DNA from 2 places in the Thermonema lapsum genome. Region 1 is predicted to be linked to the other one. Evidence: riboswitches for the same ligand, from Rfam matches in the RefSeq annotation. Region 1 holds a riboswitch; the other holds the start of a gene.
The links. A riboswitch is a leader RNA that binds a small molecule or an ion and turns the genes downstream of it on or off. The one in region 1 is predicted to bind S-adenosylmethionine.
Positions count from the first base shown of each region.

Region 1 (10,577 bases):
GGGGCTACAAAGTCGGCTAAAGATAAATTGGGTAGCCCCTCTGCCTTTTTCTTCTGCTCACGCAACATGTGAAATACTGTTTTCAAGGGCAAAGGCAAGGGCGTGCCGGCATAAGTAGTTTCACCGGCGGAGGTGCCTTGTGTGTCATACACTACAATATCATCGCCTACTGCATTGGCAGGCAACAAGGCAAAAGCAGCATGGGCTTTCAGGCGTTTCTGCTGTATGATTTCGTCAAGCATACAGCGAGCATCAAGCAACAGTTTGCGGGCTTCCTGCCCATAGGTTGCATCTTCCAAGATGGCAGGGTATTTCCCTTTCAACTCCCACGTCCAAAAGAAGGGTGTCCAATCTATATAGGCGGCTATTTCCTCCAGTGGATAATCCATGAGATAATGCACTCCCAATTTTTTAGGCTCATAGAGGGGTGCCTGTGTCCAATCTATTTTTAAGCGATTGGCACGTGCCGCTTCTATGGGTAAGAGGTCTTTGGTGTGCTGCTTGCGTTCATATTGCTTGCGAAGCCCCTCATATTCCTGACGTATTTGCTCGACAAAAGACGCTCTTTCTTCGCTCAACAAAGCACTGACCACAGGCACGCTGCGTCCGGCATCCAACACGTGCACCACAGGGGCGCTGTAATGGGGTGCTATTTTTACAGCGGTGTGTGCCCGCGAGGTGGTAGCTCCCCCTATGAGCAAGGGCACACACATGCCCTCGCGCTCCAACTCTTTGGCTACATGTACCATCTCATCAAGACTGGGGGTTATCAAGCCGCTCAGCCCGATGATGTCCACCTTGTGTTTTTTTGCCTCTTCTATGATTTTGTTCGCGGGCACCATAACTCCTAAGTCAATGATTTCGTAGTTGTTACATGCCAAGACTACCCCCACGATGTTTTTTCCTATGTCGTGCACATCTCCCTTGACAGTAGCCAGCAGTATTTTACCGGCGGCGCTGCCATTCGGGTTTTGGCGTTTTTCTGCTTCGAGAAAAGGAATCAAATACGCTACCGATTTTTTCATGACTCGGGCGCTCTTTACCACCTGTGGTAAGAACATTTTGCCTGCCCCAAACAAATCTCCCACGATGCGCATGCCATCCATCAAAGGACCTTCAATGACCTTTAACGGCGAAACATATTTTTGTCGAGCTTCTTCGGTGTCTGCTTCGATGTAGTCGGTGATGCCTTTGATTAAAGCGTACTTTAATCGCTCTTCCACGCTTGCCTCGCGCCATGCTTCGGTTTGCTTAGCAGCCTGTGCACCATCATTTTTCAAGGTTTCGGCAAAGGCGATGAGGCGTTCGGTGGCGTCGGGGCGGCGATTCCATAAAACGTCCTCCACATGTTCGAGCAGGTCTTTGGGTATTTCCTCATACACTTCTATCATGCCGGCATTGACAATGCCCATATCCAAGCCCGCACGAATGGCTTTGTATAAAAAAGCCGAATGCATGGCTTCGCGCACACGGTCGTTGCCACGGAAAGCAAAAGACACATTGCTGATTCCCCCGCTGGTTTTGGCATATGGCAAGTTCTTCTTAATCCACTCCACTGCGCGCACGAAGTCCACGGCATAATTGGCGTGCTCGGCAATGCCGGTGCCCACAGTCAATACGTTGGGGTCGAAAATGATGTCTTCGGGGGGGAAGTTCAGACGCTCGGTAAGCAGACGGTAAGCCCGCTCACAGATTTCTATACGACGCTCGTAGGTGTCGGCTTGTCCCTGCTCATCGAAAGCCATCACTACCACAGCGGCTCCATAACGGCGTGCCAGTCGAGCACGACGCAAAAATTCTTCTTCTCCGTCTTTTAGCGAGAGCGAATTGACCACCGCTTTTCCTTGCACACATTTCAAACCTGCTTCCAAGACGCTCCACTTCGAAGAGTCTATCATCACAGGTACACGAGCAATATCGGGCTCCGAAGCGATGAGATGCAGGAAGTGGGTCATGGCAGCTTCGGCATCGAGCATGCCTTCGTCCATGTTGATGTCGATGACTTGGGCGCCATTTTCCACCTGCTGACGTGCTATTGCCAATGCCGCTTCATAGTTGCCTTCACAAATCAGGCGGGCAAATTTGCGGGAACCGGCTACGTTGGTGCGCTCGCCTATGTTCACAAAACCAGTTACCTCGTTGACATAAAGAGGCTCCAAGCCGCTAAGAGCTGTCAGGTGCTTTTTGGCAGGACGCCGACGCGGCGCATAGCGCTGTGCCAAGTCGGCAATGAGGCGTATATGCTCGGGTGTGGTTCCACAGCACCCCCCAATAATGTTGAGCCATCCTTCACGCAGAAAGTCTTCCACCATTTGCCCCATGATTTCGGGCGTATGGTCGTATTTTCCAAAGGCATTGGGCAAGCCCGCATTGGGATGTGCAGAAGTAAAGAAAGGCGCCTGCTTGGCAAGCGTTTCCACATAAGGACGCATCAAATCAGCCCCTAAGGCACAATTCAAGCCTATGCTTAGCAGGGGGTAGTGCGAAAGGGATATCAAAAATGCCTCTACGGTTTGCCCCGAGAGAGTACGTCCGCTGGCATCGGTGATGGTGCCCGAAACCATCACAGGTAAAGGCGCCTTGCCGGTATCTTCAAAATATTTTTCAATGGCAAAAAGAGCCGCCTTGGCATTCAGGGTATCAAATACCGTTTCTACTAGAAGCAAGTCAACTCCACCTTCTACCAACCCACGCACCTGCTCATAGTAGGCATCCACGAGGGTGTCGAAGGTGATGGCTCGATATGCCGGACGGTTCACATCGGGCGAAAGCGAAGCGGTACGGTTGGTAGGTCCTATAGAACCTGCCACCCAGCGGGGCTTATCGCTAAAACGGGCAGCAACTTCCTTTGCCAAGCGGGCGGCTTCATAGTTCAGCTCATACACCAGTTCTTGCAAATGGTAGTCGGCTTGCGAGATAGAAGTGCTGTTAAAGGTGTTGGTTTCGATGATGTCGGCACCCGCTTGCAGGTACTTCTCATGAATTTCCCGTATAATGTGGGGCTGTGTCAAAGATAAAAGGTCGTTGTTTCCCTTGAGCTCATGGGGAAAGTCACGGAAGCGCTCGCCACGATAATCGGCTTCGGTAAGTCCGTAGCGCTGAATCATGGTGCCCATGGCACCGTCCAGCACCAAGATACGCTCTTGCAGTGCTTTTTCAATAGGATGTGCATCCATAGCTGTCATTCTGGTTAAAGTAAAAAACAAACTCTTTTCTGTTCAGCAAGCAGAAACAAGAGAGAATAAAACAGACTTATACACAGAAAAATCAGCGACGGCTCGAAGCTGACTTATCTTTCCCTCACCAAACGGAAGAGGGTGGGAATTAGCACCTTATGCACGGGCGTGCATGGTTGCTAAGACGTCAACGGCCCCATTGCCTCGGTCTTTCCGGATAAGTCGTTCCAACAAATGTACAGGCTTTTATTGAAAGGTAGAAATTTGAATTGCCTTATTTTTATCAAAAGCCTTCGAACATGAGCACTTTATGGAAGTGGCTGCGTGCCTTGAGTCTCGATGTGTGCCTAAGTGCCTGTGCTGTCTTATATGCCTTTGGTTATGAGTCAGGGCAACCCCTTAGGCAGTTTCCCCCTTATCTTATATTAGTCATTTCGGTGTGGATACTCTACACCGCCGACCATCTGTGGGATGCTCTGCGCATACAACACTGTGCCCACACCTTCCGCCATAGGGTGCATCAGCGTTTTTTTAAGCGCTTTGTGCTTGCTGTTGGCATTCTTTTGTTGATAGACATGGGGCTTTTGTGGCAGTGGGCACCGCTTCCGGTCGTTTACAGCGGCTTATACTTGGGTTTCTTTTCTGCCATACATTTTGCTTTAGAGCTACTGCCCTACCACTGGGTGGACATAAGCAAAGAACTGCGGGTAGCGCTCATCTATGTAGCAGGTGCCAGCTTGTGGCATTGGGCGCCCCTTGTTCCTTCGGGCTATAGCTCTGGTTTTTGGGTGTTGGGCATCAGTTTTCTCCTGCTGGCATGGTGCAACTTACTTATCATAGCTGCCTACGAACGACATTCTGACCAACAAGACGGGCAACGGTCTTTGGCACAAAGGCTCCCTGAGGCGTCATTACGCCGCCTCATCTATGCCCTGCTTGGCTTGGCTGCGGTAATATCGGCAGCCTTATGGCAGCGACTTTTATTGATGCTGGTGCTTTGGTGCATGAATCTTACGCTATTGGCGGTTTTGCTTTTTCCCTCTTTCTTTGCAAAAAAAGAGCGCTATCGCATTGTCAGCGACAGCGCTTTTCTGTATCCTTTACTACTTCTGCCGGCAAGCCTCTAAAGGTTTTTGATTTGGTCGGGTGCACGGCTCTCAAATAAGCTAATCAGCTCATAGTCGGCAGTCAGCAGTTTTACACACACTCTTTCAAAGAAAACAGCTCCGTTGAGCATCAAATAAAATTCATATGCCTGTTCAAAACGGCTGAAACGGTGAATAAACAGCGTTTTACCTTGGTCTATGGATACCACCTTCACAATAAACTGCATGCTGTCGGCGACCTATAAGTACATGGAAATATCACCTGCTCCTTCTCTGATTACTTCTATTTCTCCATTGGAACAATCCACAATGGTAGAGGGGACGTTATTGCCTGCGCCTCCGTCAATCACGATATCGACCAAATGCTTAAAGCGTTCATAGATTTCTTCGGGGTCAGTAGTGTATTCTATGATTTCATCTTCATCATGAATGGATGAGGTGATGATAGGATTGCCCAGCTGCTGCACTATCATGCGGGGTATGGGATTGTCCGGCACACGAATGCCCACCGTATTGCGCTTGTAAAGGACGCCATCGGGTGCTTTGCTGTTAGCTGGCAGAATGAAGGTAAAAGGTCCGGGCAAGGCTTTTTTCATGATTTTAAAAATAGGCGTTTCCACCTTGGCGTACTCGGCAATATGACTCAGGTCATGACAGATAAAAGAGAGACGGGCTTTTTGGGGTTCTACTCCTTTGATTCTGCACAAACGCTCCACCGCCTGCTTTTTGTGGATGTCGCAACCAATACCATAAACCGTATCGGTAGGATAAATGATTACGCCGCCCTCTTTCAAGCACTCCACTACCTTCCGTATTTTGCGCTCTTCGGGGTTTTGTGGGTGTATTTTCAACAATTCTGCTGCCATAAGCGTTGTGTTTAAAGTGAATGTTGGAATTGAGTTGAATCCTTAGATAAGCTAAGGAATTTTGATGTGAAAAACAATGCATGCTGGCGGCTTTTTCCAAAAATAGCTCCCAAATAAACTTTTACTCTCATAAAGAACACAAAAAGGCGTTCATCTGCAGCACCGCCCACAGTTCATGCGTATAGTCATCGTGCCGGCGAAGGTGCTGTTTCCACAAGGAATGCACCTTCGAAAAATTTATGTATTCGTAAACGGGCGCTTGTGCATCTTCGAAGACAAGCCACAAAGAAGCGGTAGCGGTCTGACGCATCCAGTCGCCCAAAGGAATGCCAAAACCTTCTTTTTTGCGCTTGGCAACCGCTTTCAATTCGGGAGCTAAACGCAGCAAAAGGGCTTTCAATATCCATTTTTTGCCTTTAGAAAGCAAAACAGACACAGGTAGCTCGCGCAGCCAATGCAAGATGAAAGGCATCAGATAAGGCACTCGCACTTCTACAGCATGACGCCCAGCATAATAGTCTTGTGAGGCAAGCAACACTTGGGGCAAATAAAAATCACGGTCAAACTGCAGGGCATCCGCTAAGGTGTGCAGCGGCGGCAAATGCTCCGACAAAGGGGAAGGCAAACGCAACGAAGCCCATTCATAATAAAGGTGCTCGGGTGAGGCATCGGCTAAAGGAAGCAGCCATTTTTTTATTTGACGCACGCGGTCGTGAATAAAAGGTATTTTAGCCACCCATGGCTTGGCAATTTTAGCCATCTGGCGATACAAGGCAGGATTATTCAACCAATAAAACCACGCCCGATGACGCTCATAGCCGCCCCACCACTCATCTGCTCCACTACCACTCAACACACAGCGGCTCAAGGCAGCCGTTTGTGCTGCCAATGCATCTATCAAGGCAGTCGCCGGGTCGGCAATAGGCTGGTCGGCAAGTTGCCAGAAAGTAGGCAGTTGTTCAAGAAAATCATCTCGTTTTATGATTACGGGCTGCCACTCTGCTCGAAAATAGCGCGCTACTTTTTGAGCATAAACGGCATCCTGAGTAGCCGTGGGCTGTTTCCTACGATTTTCGGGCACAATCGTGAATGCAGGCACCGCCGTTTTGCCTTCTTCGCGCAAAAGTGCCAGCAGCAGCGAAGAGTCCACTCCACCGCTAAGCCATACCGCCGGATTGCCTACCCTACTTTGCATAACTACTGCCTCCAAGAGCCAAGCATGGGCAGTTTCTACCATTTGAGTGTCGTTAAGGTGGGGATATGTAAATCGCACAGGATTCCAATCGTCCAGCCGCTCTTTGTGGTGTTCGAGCAGCATTCGAGGATGAAGCGGCAAATGCCATACACCCGCCGGTAAGGTTTTGATTTCCCTGAAAAAAGTTTTTCCTACTTCTGGTGCCCGAAAACGCCAATAGTGTTGGATTTGCTGCGGACAGGGTGTCAAACGGCACAAACCACTTGCCTGAATCGCCTTTATCTCCGAAGCAATGACAAGGTAACGTTCATCTTCATAGTAATAGAGCGGCTTGATAAGTTGCTCATCGCGCCCCATCAACAAGCGATTGTGCACTTGGTCATAAGCTACCCATGCATACATACCCTCTAAGGTAGGCACTGTTTCTTCGTGAAGCCGGGCATGCAGGCAACGCCAGAGCAATTCAGTATCGGAAGGCGTATGATGCAGCGAAAAATGCTGGCTCAGCTTGGTGGTATTGTATATTTGTCCGTTGTAAACCAAGTAAAGAGGATAAGTAGGGTTGCAGACTGGCTGCCGAGGGGCATTTTCATAAAAACTCAAGAGCGTATGCCCCATAAATAGCTGTCCATGCGTAAGCTTAAGCTTCAGCCAATGAGCATCGTCAGGACCCCGATTTGCCAAGCGGCGAAGCATCTGCCGCATAGGTTGTTCGTCGAGGCGGGCATACTTGTCCCATATAACCGCGATACCACACATAAGGGCTTATGCCTTTTGTGCAAAAAAGTCTAAAAAATCATGGCAGTTCAAGCAGTTAAGACAAACCTCTTTCAGCATTCCCCCTTTTCGCGCCAGCTGCAGCCCCCACTCCATGTATTCCAGCTCTTCGCAGCTATGTGCATCAGGCGTAATCAATAACTTTACCCCCTGCTCCATGGCATAAAAAATCCATTCCCAATCTAAATCTGAACGCGAGGGAGTAGCATTCACTTCTATTGCCACTTTGTGTTCGGCGCATGCCCGCACGATGGCTTCCATGTCGAGAGGGTAACCGTCACGGGCAAGCAAAATGCGACCGGTTAGGTGTCCCAAAATATGCACATGAGGGTTGGCAATGGCTTTCAATAGCCGTTGTGTTGCCTTCTGGCGATTCATAGAAAGCCCCGAATGGATGGAAGCAATTACAAAGTCGAACTGTGCCAAAAAATCGTCGGAGAAATCCAAGCTGCCATCTGCTAAGATGTCCACCTCGATGCCTTTTAGCAAACGGAAATCCGTGAGTTGTCTGTTGATGCGCTCGATTTCTTGCCATTGTTGGCGCACCCGTTCTTCACTGAGCCCGTTGGCGTAAAAAGCCGACTGCGAGTGGTCGGTGATACCTAAATATTCATAGCCCAGACGACGGGCATGCTCTGCCATTTCCATTAAGGAGTTTTTGCCGTCGCTGTAGGTAGTATGTGCATGCACCACTCCCCGCAGGTCTTGGCGCTCCACAAGGCGGTCGAGTGTGTATTTCTGAGCCCATTCCCACTCGTGCTTCCCTTCCCGCATCTCCGGGATAATGTAAGGGACACCCAAATGTGCATAGATAGCCTGTTCCGAAGGGGCAGAAGGCATACTGAGCGCAGCTTGAAGTAAGGTCTGTCCATGTACATGGTGCGCCAAATGCGCTTCGGTTGCCGTAAGCATCAAATGCATAAAAGCGCGCTGCTCTGGCATGACGGCATGCACTTCTACGGGTATGTGGTAGTGCCGGTCTATGCCACGCCAACAGAAAAGCCCACTGTTTTCAGGAATTTCTTCTAAGCGCTCTATGGTGCGCAGACAAGCATGCAAAGCCGCAGGCGATTCCACGAGCACCATCAATTCAATACTTGAAATCACCGGTTCTTTGCGCGCCAATGCGCCCACTGGACTTGCTTCGGTTTTCAAACGCTCTTTTATTTCCTTTTGTATGTCAAGAGCTACTGCCGCCGCTTGCAGCCACAACAGCTTGCCCTGGGTTTGTTTCAAAAAAGCGATGCCCTCCAAGATAGCCTGCTGTGTCTTTTCGCCCATTCCCGGTAAGCGTGCCAATTTACCTTCTAAACAAGCTTGCTCTAAGCTTTGGAGCGAGTCGATACCCAATTCCTCCCATAAGCGCTTGATTTTCTTCACTCCCAGCCCCTTGATTCGAAAAAGGTCCAGCAAACCTTTTGGAGTACGCTCCAGCAGCTCGTCCAACTCTTTGAAACTGCCTGAGGCTGTTATTTCTTTTATCTTTTCGGCAATGCTTTTACCAATGCCCGGAAGTTTGATAAGCTCGGCAACAGGCAAGTCTGCCAATGGTTCTTCTTGCTTCTCTATGCGGAATGCTGCCGCATGATAAACCCGTGCCTTCTGCTCTACACCATGCAATTCAAGCAATTGAGCATATAATTCCAATTGATGCGCTATAGCCCGGTTGTCCATATCTATTGGATTCATTAACTTAACTTTTGTAAAGTACAACCAATTAGAATCCTCATGCAAAGCTTACCCCAAAAAATCATTATCTGGAGCTTTCTCAGCTATCTTTGGATGCTTGGAACTGCTCATCAATGTAGTAAAAAAAGCCAACAAAACACCTCTGTAGCGCAAGACAACAGCTATCAAAGCATGCTTTTTCAAACGGAGTGGGTGCATGCCCGCGAACAAGACCAAAACGGTATGGAAGTATATGTAAAAGAAGGCAGTAAATTGCCCCCGGCTCGCTTTCGTGAGCGCATGAAATTCGACGAAGACGGCACCTTCCACTGGCTGATGCTTGCCCCCAACGATGCACACAAAATGAACAAAGGCAGCTGGGAAAAAATAGATAACAATAAAGTGAGGGTACGCATCGACGATAAACAATGGACTATTGAGTTCAAAGAGATAAGCCCCGAACGAATAGTGATTATCCGGCAGTGAAAAAGAAATCTCGACGGAACAAAAAAGAGCGGATGCCTCTACTCCAAGTCATCCGCTTTTTGAGTGGTCTGCCGCCTATGGCATAAGGTGCGGCTACTTTATCTTTTTCAGGATTTGCTCCATCACATACAGAAAATGGTCAGGGGCATGATAGCCAATCACTTTTTCTACCAATCGCCCTTCCGAGTTGAAAAAGTAAATGCTTGGATACGCTTGTACGCGGTATTTGTCTGCCAACCCTATGCCTTCTCCTTTTTCTGCATTCACGCGGTAAGCAATATAGTGTTTATTGGCAAAGTCGCCGACTTCTTTATTGCGAAAGGTGTTTTTCTCAAGCATCTTGCAAGGTCCGCACCAATCGGTATAGAAATCCACAAAGAAGGGCTTCCCTGTCTTTTTGGCTTCGTTCAAAAGCTCTTGCCAAGACCCTTCAAAAAACACAATTCCTGCGGTACTGTGTTGTGCGTAGGCTTCTGCCCCTATCAACAAGCACAAACCCAGTACTAAGTAAACAAGTTTTCTTTTCATAGTTTTCGCTTTTTTCTTCTTAAAAACTAAGCACAAACCAAAACAGTGCCACAACTAAGCCCGTAGTAAATATACAATAGTTTTTTGAGAAAAAACATTCAAACAAATGGCTGTTTTTCTCAAAACTACTGCCTTCGGTGTAGCCTGTAGAGGGAATTCTTTGCGGAAGGCTACTGCCACAAGGCAGCAATTCTCTATTTTTTCCTTATCTTAGGGTTTATGGATGCGAAAGTTAATTCGAGTATAGAATATGATACAAAAAATAAGACAACTGAGCCTGAAACAAAAGCTGGCAATATTGTTTGGTGTCATGCTTTTGATGATTCTGAGCAGCTACTCGGTCGTTTTTTGGCAAAGTATGAAACTGCGCAAAGATGCTGGAACCATTGAGCTTTCGCGCAGCAATGAACGCCTCCTACGAGAAACTACCTTTTATGCTACGCTCATACTAAACGAAGAAATAGAGGCAAAAAGGGAGCTGCAAAAAAATATAGAACAATACAGCCAGAACCTCAACCTCTTGGACAAAGGGGGAGTCGTGCAAGTACAAACCGAGCGCATTCGTGTTTTACCTCTTGAAGGTGCCAAACGGGTCGTTTTAGATAAGCTTAAACGGCAATGGAGCAGTTATCGCAGTGAACTGCAGGTGTTGCTCGAACGGCAGGTGGTTTTGGACACCATCGTCAATGAACAACAAATGAAAGCTCCAACCGAAGTGTTTGAGGGCTTCGAAGAAGTGCAAACTATAGTGTTGGAAACCGTAGCCCCCAAGGTA
Region 1 is NZ_JAASRN010000002.1:640,862-651,438, forward strand. Features, by position in the region: gene metH (methionine synthase) at 1-3,185, opposite strand, end outside; SAM riboswitch class I at 3,287-3,400, opposite strand; gene FHS56_RS08180 (hypothetical protein) at 3,476-4,303, shown strand; gene FHS56_RS08185 (hypothetical protein) at 4,300-4,509, opposite strand; gene FHS56_RS08190 (L-threonylcarbamoyladenylate synthase) at 4,522-5,148, opposite strand; gene FHS56_RS08195 (asparagine synthetase B family protein) at 5,276-7,102, opposite strand; gene FHS56_RS08200 (helix-hairpin-helix domain-containing protein) at 7,109-8,809, opposite strand; gene FHS56_RS08205 (hypothetical protein) at 8,849-9,274, shown strand; gene FHS56_RS08210 (thioredoxin family protein) at 9,368-9,802, opposite strand; gene FHS56_RS08215 (PAS domain S-box protein) at 10,053-10,577, shown strand, end outside.

Region 2 (10,577 bases), on a different contig from region 1:
GCAGGAATGGCAGGCACGCCTTGTTCATAGCGCAGCGCACCGGTGTGGGGCTCATCGTCGAGGGCGGTACCCATCGAGCGCACTACCACAGCCACTGCCCCCAATTTGGCGGCTTCCGAAGCACCCGACACACGATAACGCACCGCCTCACCATAAGCAGAAAAAGTCTCAATGTGATGCTGTTTCATGGGCACATTGAAAAACACTATTTTGCCCTCTACTTTCTTCCGCCCTAAGGCTTTGAGCTCGTCGAAGCTGTGCACTTCCACTACCGGTGCCGAAATACCCCCCTCACCCGTTCCTACGGAATTGCCTAAAGCACATACCCGCAAACTGATGCTGCCACGGTACGAGGATAAGGCACGTGCTTCTTCTTTGTCGCCACGCACCCAATGCGGCACCATCACCGGCTGCAAATAGACGGTGTCGAAAGGAAGCGTATCCATCACAGCACGCATGTATTCGACTGCTGCCGCCGCCTGTGGCGAACCACTCAAGCGCCCTCCGATGCGGTTGCTCAAATACTCCAGATAGTTGTAGGCGACGTGGCTTTCAAGGGCTTTTTCATAAATGCTGCGAATCAGCAGGGAGTCGTTCTGTGCTTGGGCGAACCGCCCTGTGCCCAAGCATAGGGCAAAAAACAGTAAAAAACGCTTCATCATGTTTTTCTTTAAGAACGCTGATGTGGTATATCTTGGTACGTCTCTTGCGCCGCCTTTGCGTTTTTTTAATTGCTCCGCCTGCCTCAGCAAGCATAAATGTTGATAACCAATACAGTCAGCAGAAATTTTAAAAAAAATTTGCACACTTCGTAAAGCTTCCTTATTATTGCACCATCTAACCTCTTACTTTTACTTTTCCGCAAAAGTAAAAGGTTTATAGAGAAGCGCTGAGAGAACGGGCTCTATGAAGCGCTGGCAACCTACCGCACGGCAAGGTGCCAAATCCCGCCTAAATGAAGGTCATTTAGGAAATATAAACCAAAAAAGTCATGATTCGCATCAACACCAAGAATTCAAACGCACAACCTGCCCCATCTTTCGCAGAAATTCTATTCTTCCCCTCCCTCTCTCTCCGCTTCTGCATGGCAGCCATGTGTTGTTGTTGCTGTTGTTGCATGTAATCCCACTCCCCATAGCGTCTTATCCTGACGGGCGCTTGCCGCAGTAGACGAATGCTGCGCATTTGCCCAAAGGGCTTTCCTTCTATTTCTATCGGGCACTTTACTTAGTCTAAATAAAGTTATTTGTTTCACCATAAACCATCAACCAGCTATGAGTAATTACCGTTTCGAAACCCTTCAGTTGCATGCCGGACAAGAGCCCGACCCAACCACTGGTGCTCGCGCCGTACCCATCTACCAAACCACCTCTTATGTGTTCAACGATGCAGAACACGGTGCCCGCCTCTTTGCACTGCAAGAGTTTGGTAACATCTACACCCGCATCATGAACCCCACCACGGATGTATTCGAGAAGCGCATTGCGGCACTCGAAGGTGGTGTGGCAGCCTTAGCCACGGCTTCTGGGCAGGCAGCTCAGTTCATTGCACTTACCAACATCTTGCAAGCCGGCGACAATTTTGTAACGACCTCCTATTTGTATGGCGGTACCTACAACCAGTTCAAAGTAAGCTTCAAGCGCTTGGGCATAGAAGCTCGCTTTGCCGAAGGCGACAAAGTAGAAAGCTTCGAACGCCTGATAGATGACAAGACCAAAGCCATTTACTTGGAAACCATCGGCAATCCGGGCTTCAACATCCCCGACTTTGAAGCCATTGCCAAACTGGCAGACCGCCACGGCATTCCTCTGGTAGTGGACAACACCTTTGGCGCGGCAGGTTACCTTTTCCGCCCCATTGACTACGGCGCAGCGGTGGTTACTGCCTCGGCTACCAAGTGGATTGGCGGACACGGCAACAGCATCGGCGGTGTGATTGTGGACAGCGGGCGTTTCAACTGGGGCAACGGCAAATTCCCGCAATTCACCGAACCCTCAGAAGGCTACCACGGCTTGGTCTTTTGGGATGCCTTCGGACCCAACAGCCCCTTTGGTAATATAGCCTTTATCATCCGTGCACGTGTCGAAGGGCTACGCGACTACGGTCCCAGCCTCAGCCCCTTCAATGCTTTCCTGTTATTGCAAGGCTTGGAGACCCTGTCGTTGCGGGTGCAGCGACACGTAGACAACGCCCTAACACTGGCACGTTGGCTCGAACAACACGAGCAGGTAGAGTATGTAAATTACCCGGGCTTGGAAAGCAGCCCCTATCATCAATTAGCAAAAAAATATCTGCGCAATGGCTTCGGGGGAGTGCTCACCTTCGCCATCAAAGGAGGAAAACAAAAAGCGGCTGCTTTCATCAACCATCTGAAGCTTGCCAGCCACTTAGCCAACGTGGGCGATGCCAAAACACTGGTGATTCACCCGGCATCGACCACCCACCAGCAGTTGAGCGAAGCCGAACAACGCAGCGCCGGCGTGGAACCCAATTTGATACGCGTGTCTGTGGGCATCGAGCATATCGACGACATCATCGCCGACTTCGAGCAGGCTTTTGAGAAAATAAGCACAGCAGTGACCGTCTAAAAGAATGTTAAAGACCTTCCAATATCAGGCACCTTTTATTACCGAGGGTGGCGATACCCTCGAGGGGCTTACGGTGGCATACCGCACCTACGGGCAGCTGAATGCAAGCGCCGACAATGTGGTGTGGGTATGCCATGCCCTCACAGGCAGTGCAGACGTTGACCGTTGGTGGGCAGGGCTCTTTGGCAAAGGGCGCCTGCTCGACCCAGAGCGGCAATTTATCGTTTGCGCCAATATGCTTGGTTCATGCTACGGCTCGACCAACCCGCTGTCTCCCAATCCTTCAACCGGCATACCTTACTATTATGACTTTCCTGTACTTACCAACCGGGACATCATGCGGGGATTCGAGCTACTGCGCCGCCACTTGGGCATCCGCCGCATTCGCTGCCTTATTGGGGGGTCTATGGGTGGGCAACAGGCTCTCGAGTGGCTCATTGAAGTTCCTCATCTCTTCGATTCGGCTTACTTGATTGCCTGCAATGCCCGCCATTCTGCTTGGGGCATTGCTTTCAATGAGGCGCAGCGCATGGCTATAGAGTCCGACAGCAGCTGGGGACAGCGCACTCCCGATGCCGGGCTGAAAGGCATGGAAGCTGCCCGTGCTTGCGCCATGCTTTCCTATCGCCACTATCAAACCTATGCGCTCACGCAAAGCGAGGCAGAGGAATACTCTCCCACAGGCAACTTTCGAGCAGCCTCCTATCAAAGGCACCAAGGCAAGAAGTTGCGTGAACGCTTCCATGCGTTCAGTTATTGGTGGTTGTCGAAAGCTATGGACAGTCATGACGTGGGGCGTGGGCGGGGCGGTGTGGAAGCAGCGCTGGAGCGCATACGTGCGCAGGTGCTCGTGCTGGGCATCAGTACCGACATCCTGTTTCCGCTTGCCGAACAGCAACTGCTGGCAAAGTACATCCCCCATGCACATCTGCGCATTTTGCATTCAGTATATGGGCACGACGCCTTCTTGATTGAAACCGATGCCGTCGAGCGCTTTTATTTCGATTGCTTTGCTCAAACTGAAAGTTGTTTGTTTCCTGTGTCATAGGTGAAGCTACCACTACATTTTCATTTACCATCTATCTCTTTCTTTCATCATAAATTCAACCAGCTATGAGTGATTTTCCTGTTCAAATTGGATTGTTTGGTTTCGGTTGCGTGGGGCAAGGATTTTACCGTATCTTTCAGGAGCAACAAAGTGAAGTACAGGCTCAAATACGGAAAATAGTAGTAAAGAACCCCAACAAAGAACGACCCATTGCTACCGGCAAATTTTATTTTCAAGCTCAAGACATACTCAACGACCCCACCATCCGCTTGGTAGTTGAGGCTATTGATGATGCCGAGGCGGCTTATCATATTGCCAAAACGGCATTGCAATCAGGCAAGCATGTGGTCAGTGCCAATAAAAAAATGGTGGCGCTTTACGGGAACGAGTTGCGAGCTTTGGCACACAGCCAGCAACGCACTTTCCTCTATGAGGCAGCCGTAGCCGGAAGCATACCTATCCTGCAGCTGCTGCAGCACTACTACCGCTATGACCGCATCGAATGGTTGCGCGGCATCATCAACGGCTCTACCAACTTTATCCTTAGCAAGATGCATAGCGAAGGAGTTACCTACGAAGCTGCCCTACAGGAGGCGCAAGCCTTGGGCTTTGCCGAATCAGACCCCACGCTGGATGTCGAAGGCTTCGATGCCGTCTATAAACTCAGCATCTTACTGTATCATGCTTTTGGCATAGAGGCATCGCCCGAGCAGCTTTTACGCCAAGGCATTCATCATCTCGACCCACTAACTACTGGCTACTGTACACGAAAAAAATACCGTATAAAGCTGCTTGCCCAAGCATATGAACGTAGCGACGGCAGCCTTACTGCCTTTGTACTTCCTGCCCTTTTGCCTGTTCAGGACCCCTTGGCAAGCGTAGAGCAAGAAGAAAATGCCATAGAACTAAGCTTACGCTATGCCCATCGGCAGTTATTGCGCGGCAAAGGCGCTGGCAGCACGCCCACCGGCGCCGCAGTGATGGCAGACGTAGCGCGCGTGTTGAAAGGGTATATAGCCACCGGCAAGGTGAACATTAAGCGCTATTTCTACGAAGAAGAGATGCTTCCCTTGTGGGTAAGCGGAAACAGTAGCGCCCGCCGAGTGCTGCAGCATTTCCCTTTTCATGAGCTGCACGCGCAAATAAGCGATGCCTTTGGCTTTGCCTTCGAAGGATATGCCCGTTATGACCAAGTGCGCGATTTCCTGCAAAAACATCCTCAAACAGGCATCTTTGTGGCATACCATCCACAGCTCACGCGACAGAGAGTAAAGCAAGCGAGCACCTTGCTATCCGTATAGTCAGAAAGCAAAAGGCAGCACACACAAGGGAAGGCATGCAGCAAAAGGACAGTCGCCTTGCTTGGCATGCCTTCTTATGCTTGTTTGCTTTGAGGATACTCATTTCGATGCAAGCACCTCGCCAGTGCGGGATTGTGCATAGCTGCGCGCTGCCTGCACAAATTTCATAAACAGCGGATGCGGGTTCATCACTGTGCTTTTCAACTCAGGATGAAACTGCACAGCCACAAACCAAGGGTGGTCTTCTATCTCTACTATCTCTACCAAATTCTTATCGGGGTTGATGCCAGTTGCTCGCATCCCGTGTTTTTCAAATAACTCACGGTATTCGTTATTGAACTCATAGCGGTGGCGGTGGCGCTCACTGATTTTTGTTTTGCCATATGCCTGATACGCTTTGGAGCCCTTCTCCAGAACGCAGGGATATGCTCCCAAGCGCATGGTTCCTCCCTTGTCTTGAATATGTTTTTGCTCTTCCATCAGATGAATCACCGGATGAGGCGTTTCGGGGTTTACTTCCGTGGTATGGGCACCTTTCAAGCCTACCACATGACGGGCAAACTCTACTACGGCACATTGCATCCCCAAACAGATACCGAAAAAAGGCACTTTGTTTTCGCGGGCATAGCGCACTGCCAACACTTTGCCTTCGATGCCCCGCTCGCCAAACCCCGGTGCTACCAAGATGCCGTCTAAACTGGACAGCTTGCTTGCTATGTTTTCTTCAGACAGATGGTCTGACTGCACCCAGCGAATATTGACCTTGCATTCATTGTAAGCGCCGGCATGTACGAAAGCTTCTACAATGGATTTATAGGCGTCGCGCAGCTCTACATACTTGCCTACCAAGCCTATATTGACCGAAGAAGTGGGGTTTTTCAGCTTGCCCAAAAACTGTTTCCATGCTTCCATGTCGGGCTCGCGCTTGTGAGGCAGCTTAAGTTTGATAAGCACCCGTTCATCGAGTTTTTCCTTCAGCATCAACAAAGGCACATCATAGATGGTATCGGCGTCGATGGCTTCAATCACCGAATTGACATTCACATTGCAGAACAGGGCTATTTTTTTTCTTATTTCGGTCGGAAGGGGATATTCTGTGCGGCAAACGAGTATATCGGGCTGAATGCCTGTTTGCAGCAGTTCTTTGACCGAGTGCTGTGTGGGTTTGGTTTTCAGCTCGCCCGCCGATTTCAAGTAAGGGACCAGCGTCAAATGCACGACCAGCGAGTTGTTGAAGCCTACCTCCCAACGGAACTGACGCAGTGCCTCCAAAAAAGGAAGCGACTCTATGTCGCCCACGCAACCGCCTATTTCAGTAATGACAATGTCGTAATTCCCGGTGTCGGCAAGTTTACGGAAGTTGGCTTTAATTTCATCGGTAATATGAGGCACCACCTGCACGGTTTTGCCTAAATAAGCCCCTTGGCGCTCTTTGGTAATGACTGAGTAGTAAATGCGCCCTGTCGTTACGTTGTTGGCTTGTGAAGTGGCAATATTCAAAAAACGCTCGTAATGCCCTAAGTCCAAGTCTGTCTCGGCGCCATCGTCAGTCACGTAACACTCGCCATGCTCATAGGGGTTGAGCGTGCCCGGGTCTACGTTGATGTAGGGGTCAAACTTCTGAATGGTTACCGAAAAGCCCCGTGCCTGTAAGAGTTTCGCCAGAGAGGAAGCAATGATGCCCTTGCCTAAGGAAGAAGTAACGCCACCGGTTACGAAAATATATTTTGTTTGCGTGCCCATAATGGTTTTGCTTGTAAGGTTGTGTTTCTACCACTATGGGATGCGAAGTTACGCAACTTCGCAAGCAAGTACAAATTTAGCGCACCAAGGCATCGATTTGCATGTTCAACAGTTGATTGTAAAACGGATGCGTAATTTTTCCTTCTTGCAAATATTGGTCTATCTGCATCAACTTTACTCTGACCCCCACCACGTCGGCATGCAAATAAGAAAAGACATCGTTCAGGTGGCTGAGCGCCAAAGCGCCCCCTTGTATACCACTCGATACTCCCACCAAAGCAATGCGTTTGCCTTCCAGACCACTCGGATAAGGGAAGCCATCCAAAAAAGCCTTCAACACACCGGGGAAGGAACCATTGTATTCGGGAACAATGAAAACCAAACGTGTAGCAGCCAGCAAACGGTCGCGCAAACGGTTGAAATGCTCATTTTTACCTTCATTTTCATACAATGCCGTGGCTATAAAGTCAGGTGGTAGTTCGGTCAAACGTATGATATCGGCAGAGTGCCCCCTTTCATTCAACAGGGTAGCATAATAGGTGGCTACTTGCTCTGAGACAGCTTCTTTGCGATTGGTTCCTACAACTATTCCTATCATGGATTTGGATGGGTTCTTCGGTCTAAAAGGCGCCGAGCATATAAGGTGTAAAGGCGCATAAAACATTCATACAAAAATACAGGGATTGTGATGCAATAAAAAAGCCTTGAGGGGAAAATCTGCCTCTTTCCTCGGCTTACCCCTCGCAACATGGCTTTAACCACCTGTTCAGCGCTTTGGTTGGGAAAAAGCAAGGGACTTTGAGCCGTATTGAAAAAAGCGGTGCGCGTGGCAATAGGATATACCAACGTGAGCCGCCGCTCACCTTCTGCCCATAGCGTTTGCGCCCAACGGTGCAAAGCCGCCTTGCTTGCTGCATAGACAGCATAACCGGGAACCCCCAAAAATGCCATGGAAGAAGCCGTAATGCAAATCAGTGTTTGAGGATAAAGGTGGCGCAGCTGTCCGCTCACATACATCACGCCGGCGGCATTTAACATCAAAAGCGATTCTATACTTTGCCAATCGGGCGCTTCGAAACGACCATAACGGGCAAGTCCAGCATTAAGAAAAACCACATCGGGCGGATGGGCAGCCTCACGCAAGTGTGCCAAAAGGCGCTCGCAGCCCGTTCGTGTCGAGAGGTCGGCTTGCAACAAGGAAATTTTGCCACTCTGCCCGGCAAAGGCATTTATAGTCCCGGTGTTCAGGTCTATGAGCAGTAAAGAAGCGGCAACGGGCAATAGTTCCTTTGCCAAGGCATAACCAATGCCAGACGCCGCCCCGGTAATGACCACATGTTTTCCGCTAAAGAAAGAGAGCACAGAAGACATAGTTCTCCATAAGTGGTGGATTATCAAAATACATATTTTGCGACGAACCGTCGCTGTTTCAAAAAAGAAAAAACATCAATCTTTTTCGCGCAAGCCTCCGGTATGCACAAGGAGCACACGGCTGCCGGGCGCAAAATAGCCCTGCTCTACTTCGACAAAGAAAGCATAAAGCATCTTGGCAGAATACACATGCTCTATAGGCACAGACGGATAAAGCCGCCGCCAATCCTCCATGAATGCCAGCAGGGCTGCGGTAGTTTTGGCATAACCTCGATGCGCATAGCCAGTCCATATTTCAAAGTTCTGCGTATGGTATCCGGCATATGCCACCTGAAGCTTTTTCACCTCTTCAAAAAGAAAATCGCCGCCTTTAAGTACCGACACCCCGATAAGCTTTTGATGTGCTGCGGCAGCCAACGCCAAGCCTGCCAGAGTACCCCCCGTTCCGCATGGCAACAAGATATAATCGTAAGCAGCGCTCCATTCGCCCAGCAACTCCATGCATCCCGGCACTGCATACACATTGCTGCCCCCTTCGGGTACAAGAAAAAAGTCGCCAAAGAGGCGGTGTAGGTGCTCAATGAATGCAGGGCTATGCTTTTGCCGGTAATCCGAACGACTCACAAAGTGTAGCTGCATGCCTGCTTCTTGTGCAAATTGAAGTGTGGAGTTGAGCGGCTCCACACGCTCCCCCCGCACGATGCCTATGGTCTCGAAGCCTAAGAGCTTGCCTGCCGCTGCCGTAGCATACAGATGATTGGAATAAGCGCCGCCAAAAGTAAGTAGGCGCCTTTTACCCTGCTGTGCCGCCTCCAGTAAATTGTATTTCAGCTTCAGCCACTTGTTTCCCGAAATCTGTGGATGGAGGCGGTCGATGCGCAATATCTCTGCACGGATACCCCGACTATTCAAGCGGTCATCGAGCAGTGGCTGCAGTGCACTTTGTGCAAATTCTTGTAAATTTGCTTTTTCAAAAAAATTGCTGACCATGCAGGATAAGTCATTCATAGAAGAAGAGGAGTTGGATTTATATGAACACCACAAAATCGTAGTGGACAAAGGACAAAAGCCCCTGCGCATCGATAAGTACCTGATGGAACGCTTGGCAAATGCCACCCGCACAAAGATACAAAATGCCATTCATGCCGAGTTTGTAAAAGTAAACGACAAAACCATAAAACCGAACTACAAGGTACGCCCTTTGGATGTGATTACGGTGTGCCTGCCTGAGCCTCCGCGTACCGATGAAATACTGCCGGAGAACCTACCGCTTGATATAGTATATGAAGACGATGACCTGCTGGTAATCAATAAGCCGGCAGGTATGGTCGTGCACCCGGCGTATCAAAATTGGAGTGGTACACTGGTCAATGCACTCATGTATCATTTTGAAAACCTGCCCACCTCTCAAAACGGAAGCATGCGCCCCGGCTTGGTGCATCGTATCGACAAGGACACCTCTGGTTTGCTGGTAGTAGCCAAAACCGAGCTGGCAATGACTTTCCTTGCCAAGCAATTTTATGACCACACCATAGAAAGGAAATACTATGCTTTGGTGTGGGGCGTGCCCAACCCGCCACAAGGCACTGTTGCCAACTACATTGGACGCTCACCCAAAGACCGCCGTGTGATGACCGTGCTCGAAGAAGGGGAAGGCAAATATGCCGTTACACACTACAAAGTGATAGAAGACCTGCGTTATGTGTCGCTCATCGAGTGCCGCCTCGAAACAGGGCGCACCCACCAAATACGTGTACACATGCAACACTTGGGGCATCCCCTTTTCAATGACGCCGCCTATGGTGGCGACAAGATATTGCGCGGCACCTCATTCAGTAAATACAAGCAGTTTGTAGAAAACTGTTTCAGCCTGTTGCCACGCCAAGCACTGCATGCTGCCAGTTTGGGCTTTGTGCACCCACGCACCAAAGAAAAATTGTATTTTGAGCAAGCACTTCCCGAAGATATGCAGGCGGTTCTCGACAAATGGCGCCGCTACGTGCAATATGAGTAAGCTTACCGTATCGTATCATTTTTGCTTGTGATTTGTTGAAGCGATGTCGAAATGAAAGGATCACCACTTATTTACCCGCTTGCTTGTCTTAGCATCGGGCTATTGTTTTGGCAGTGCAGCCCCGAAGCCACCGGACCCGTTGCGCGTTTTTACCATAATCTCAATGCGCACTACAACGGCTATTTCCTTGCCAAACAAAGCCTCGACAGTGTAGAATATGCCATCTTTCGCGAGCGGCAAGACCATTATTTACGCCTGCTGCCGATATATCCGGAAATAGATACCAACCGGCTCAAACGATACGAGACTACCTTAAAAGACTGCATCAAAAAAGCCGCTTTTGCCATTGAGCGCCATCCCAACAGCGAATGGACCGACTGGGCTTATCTGGTCGTGGGCAAAGCTCGCTTCTATCTGCGCGACTACAACAATGCCATCAGCACATTCAAATACCTGAATGCCCAAAGCAAAAATGCTTTGGTACAAGACCTCGCCCTCACAGAGCTGCTGCG
Region 2 is NZ_JAASRN010000001.1:1,066,150-1,076,726, forward strand. Features, by position in the region: gene FHS56_RS04750 (M28 family peptidase) at 1-662, opposite strand, end outside; SAM riboswitch class I at 874-982, shown strand; gene FHS56_RS04755 (O-acetylhomoserine aminocarboxypropyltransferase/cysteine synthase family protein) at 1,275-2,588, shown strand; gene FHS56_RS04760 (homoserine O-acetyltransferase family protein) at 2,593-3,636, shown strand; gene FHS56_RS04765 (homoserine dehydrogenase) at 3,702-4,937, shown strand; gene FHS56_RS04770 (CTP synthase) at 5,037-6,680, opposite strand; gene FHS56_RS04775 (NADPH-dependent FMN reductase) at 6,757-7,278, opposite strand; gene FHS56_RS04780 (SDR family NAD(P)-dependent oxidoreductase) at 7,275-8,051, opposite strand; gene FHS56_RS04785 (1-aminocyclopropane-1-carboxylate deaminase/D-cysteine desulfhydrase) at 8,127-9,059, opposite strand; gene FHS56_RS04790 (RluA family pseudouridine synthase) at 9,040-10,065, shown strand; gene porW (type IX secretion system periplasmic lipoprotein PorW/SprE) at 10,117-10,577, shown strand, end outside.
Region 2: another riboswitch for S-adenosylmethionine. It lies ahead of FHS56_RS04755 (O-acetylhomoserine aminocarboxypropyltransferase/cysteine synthase family protein); the one in region 1 lies ahead of metH (methionine synthase).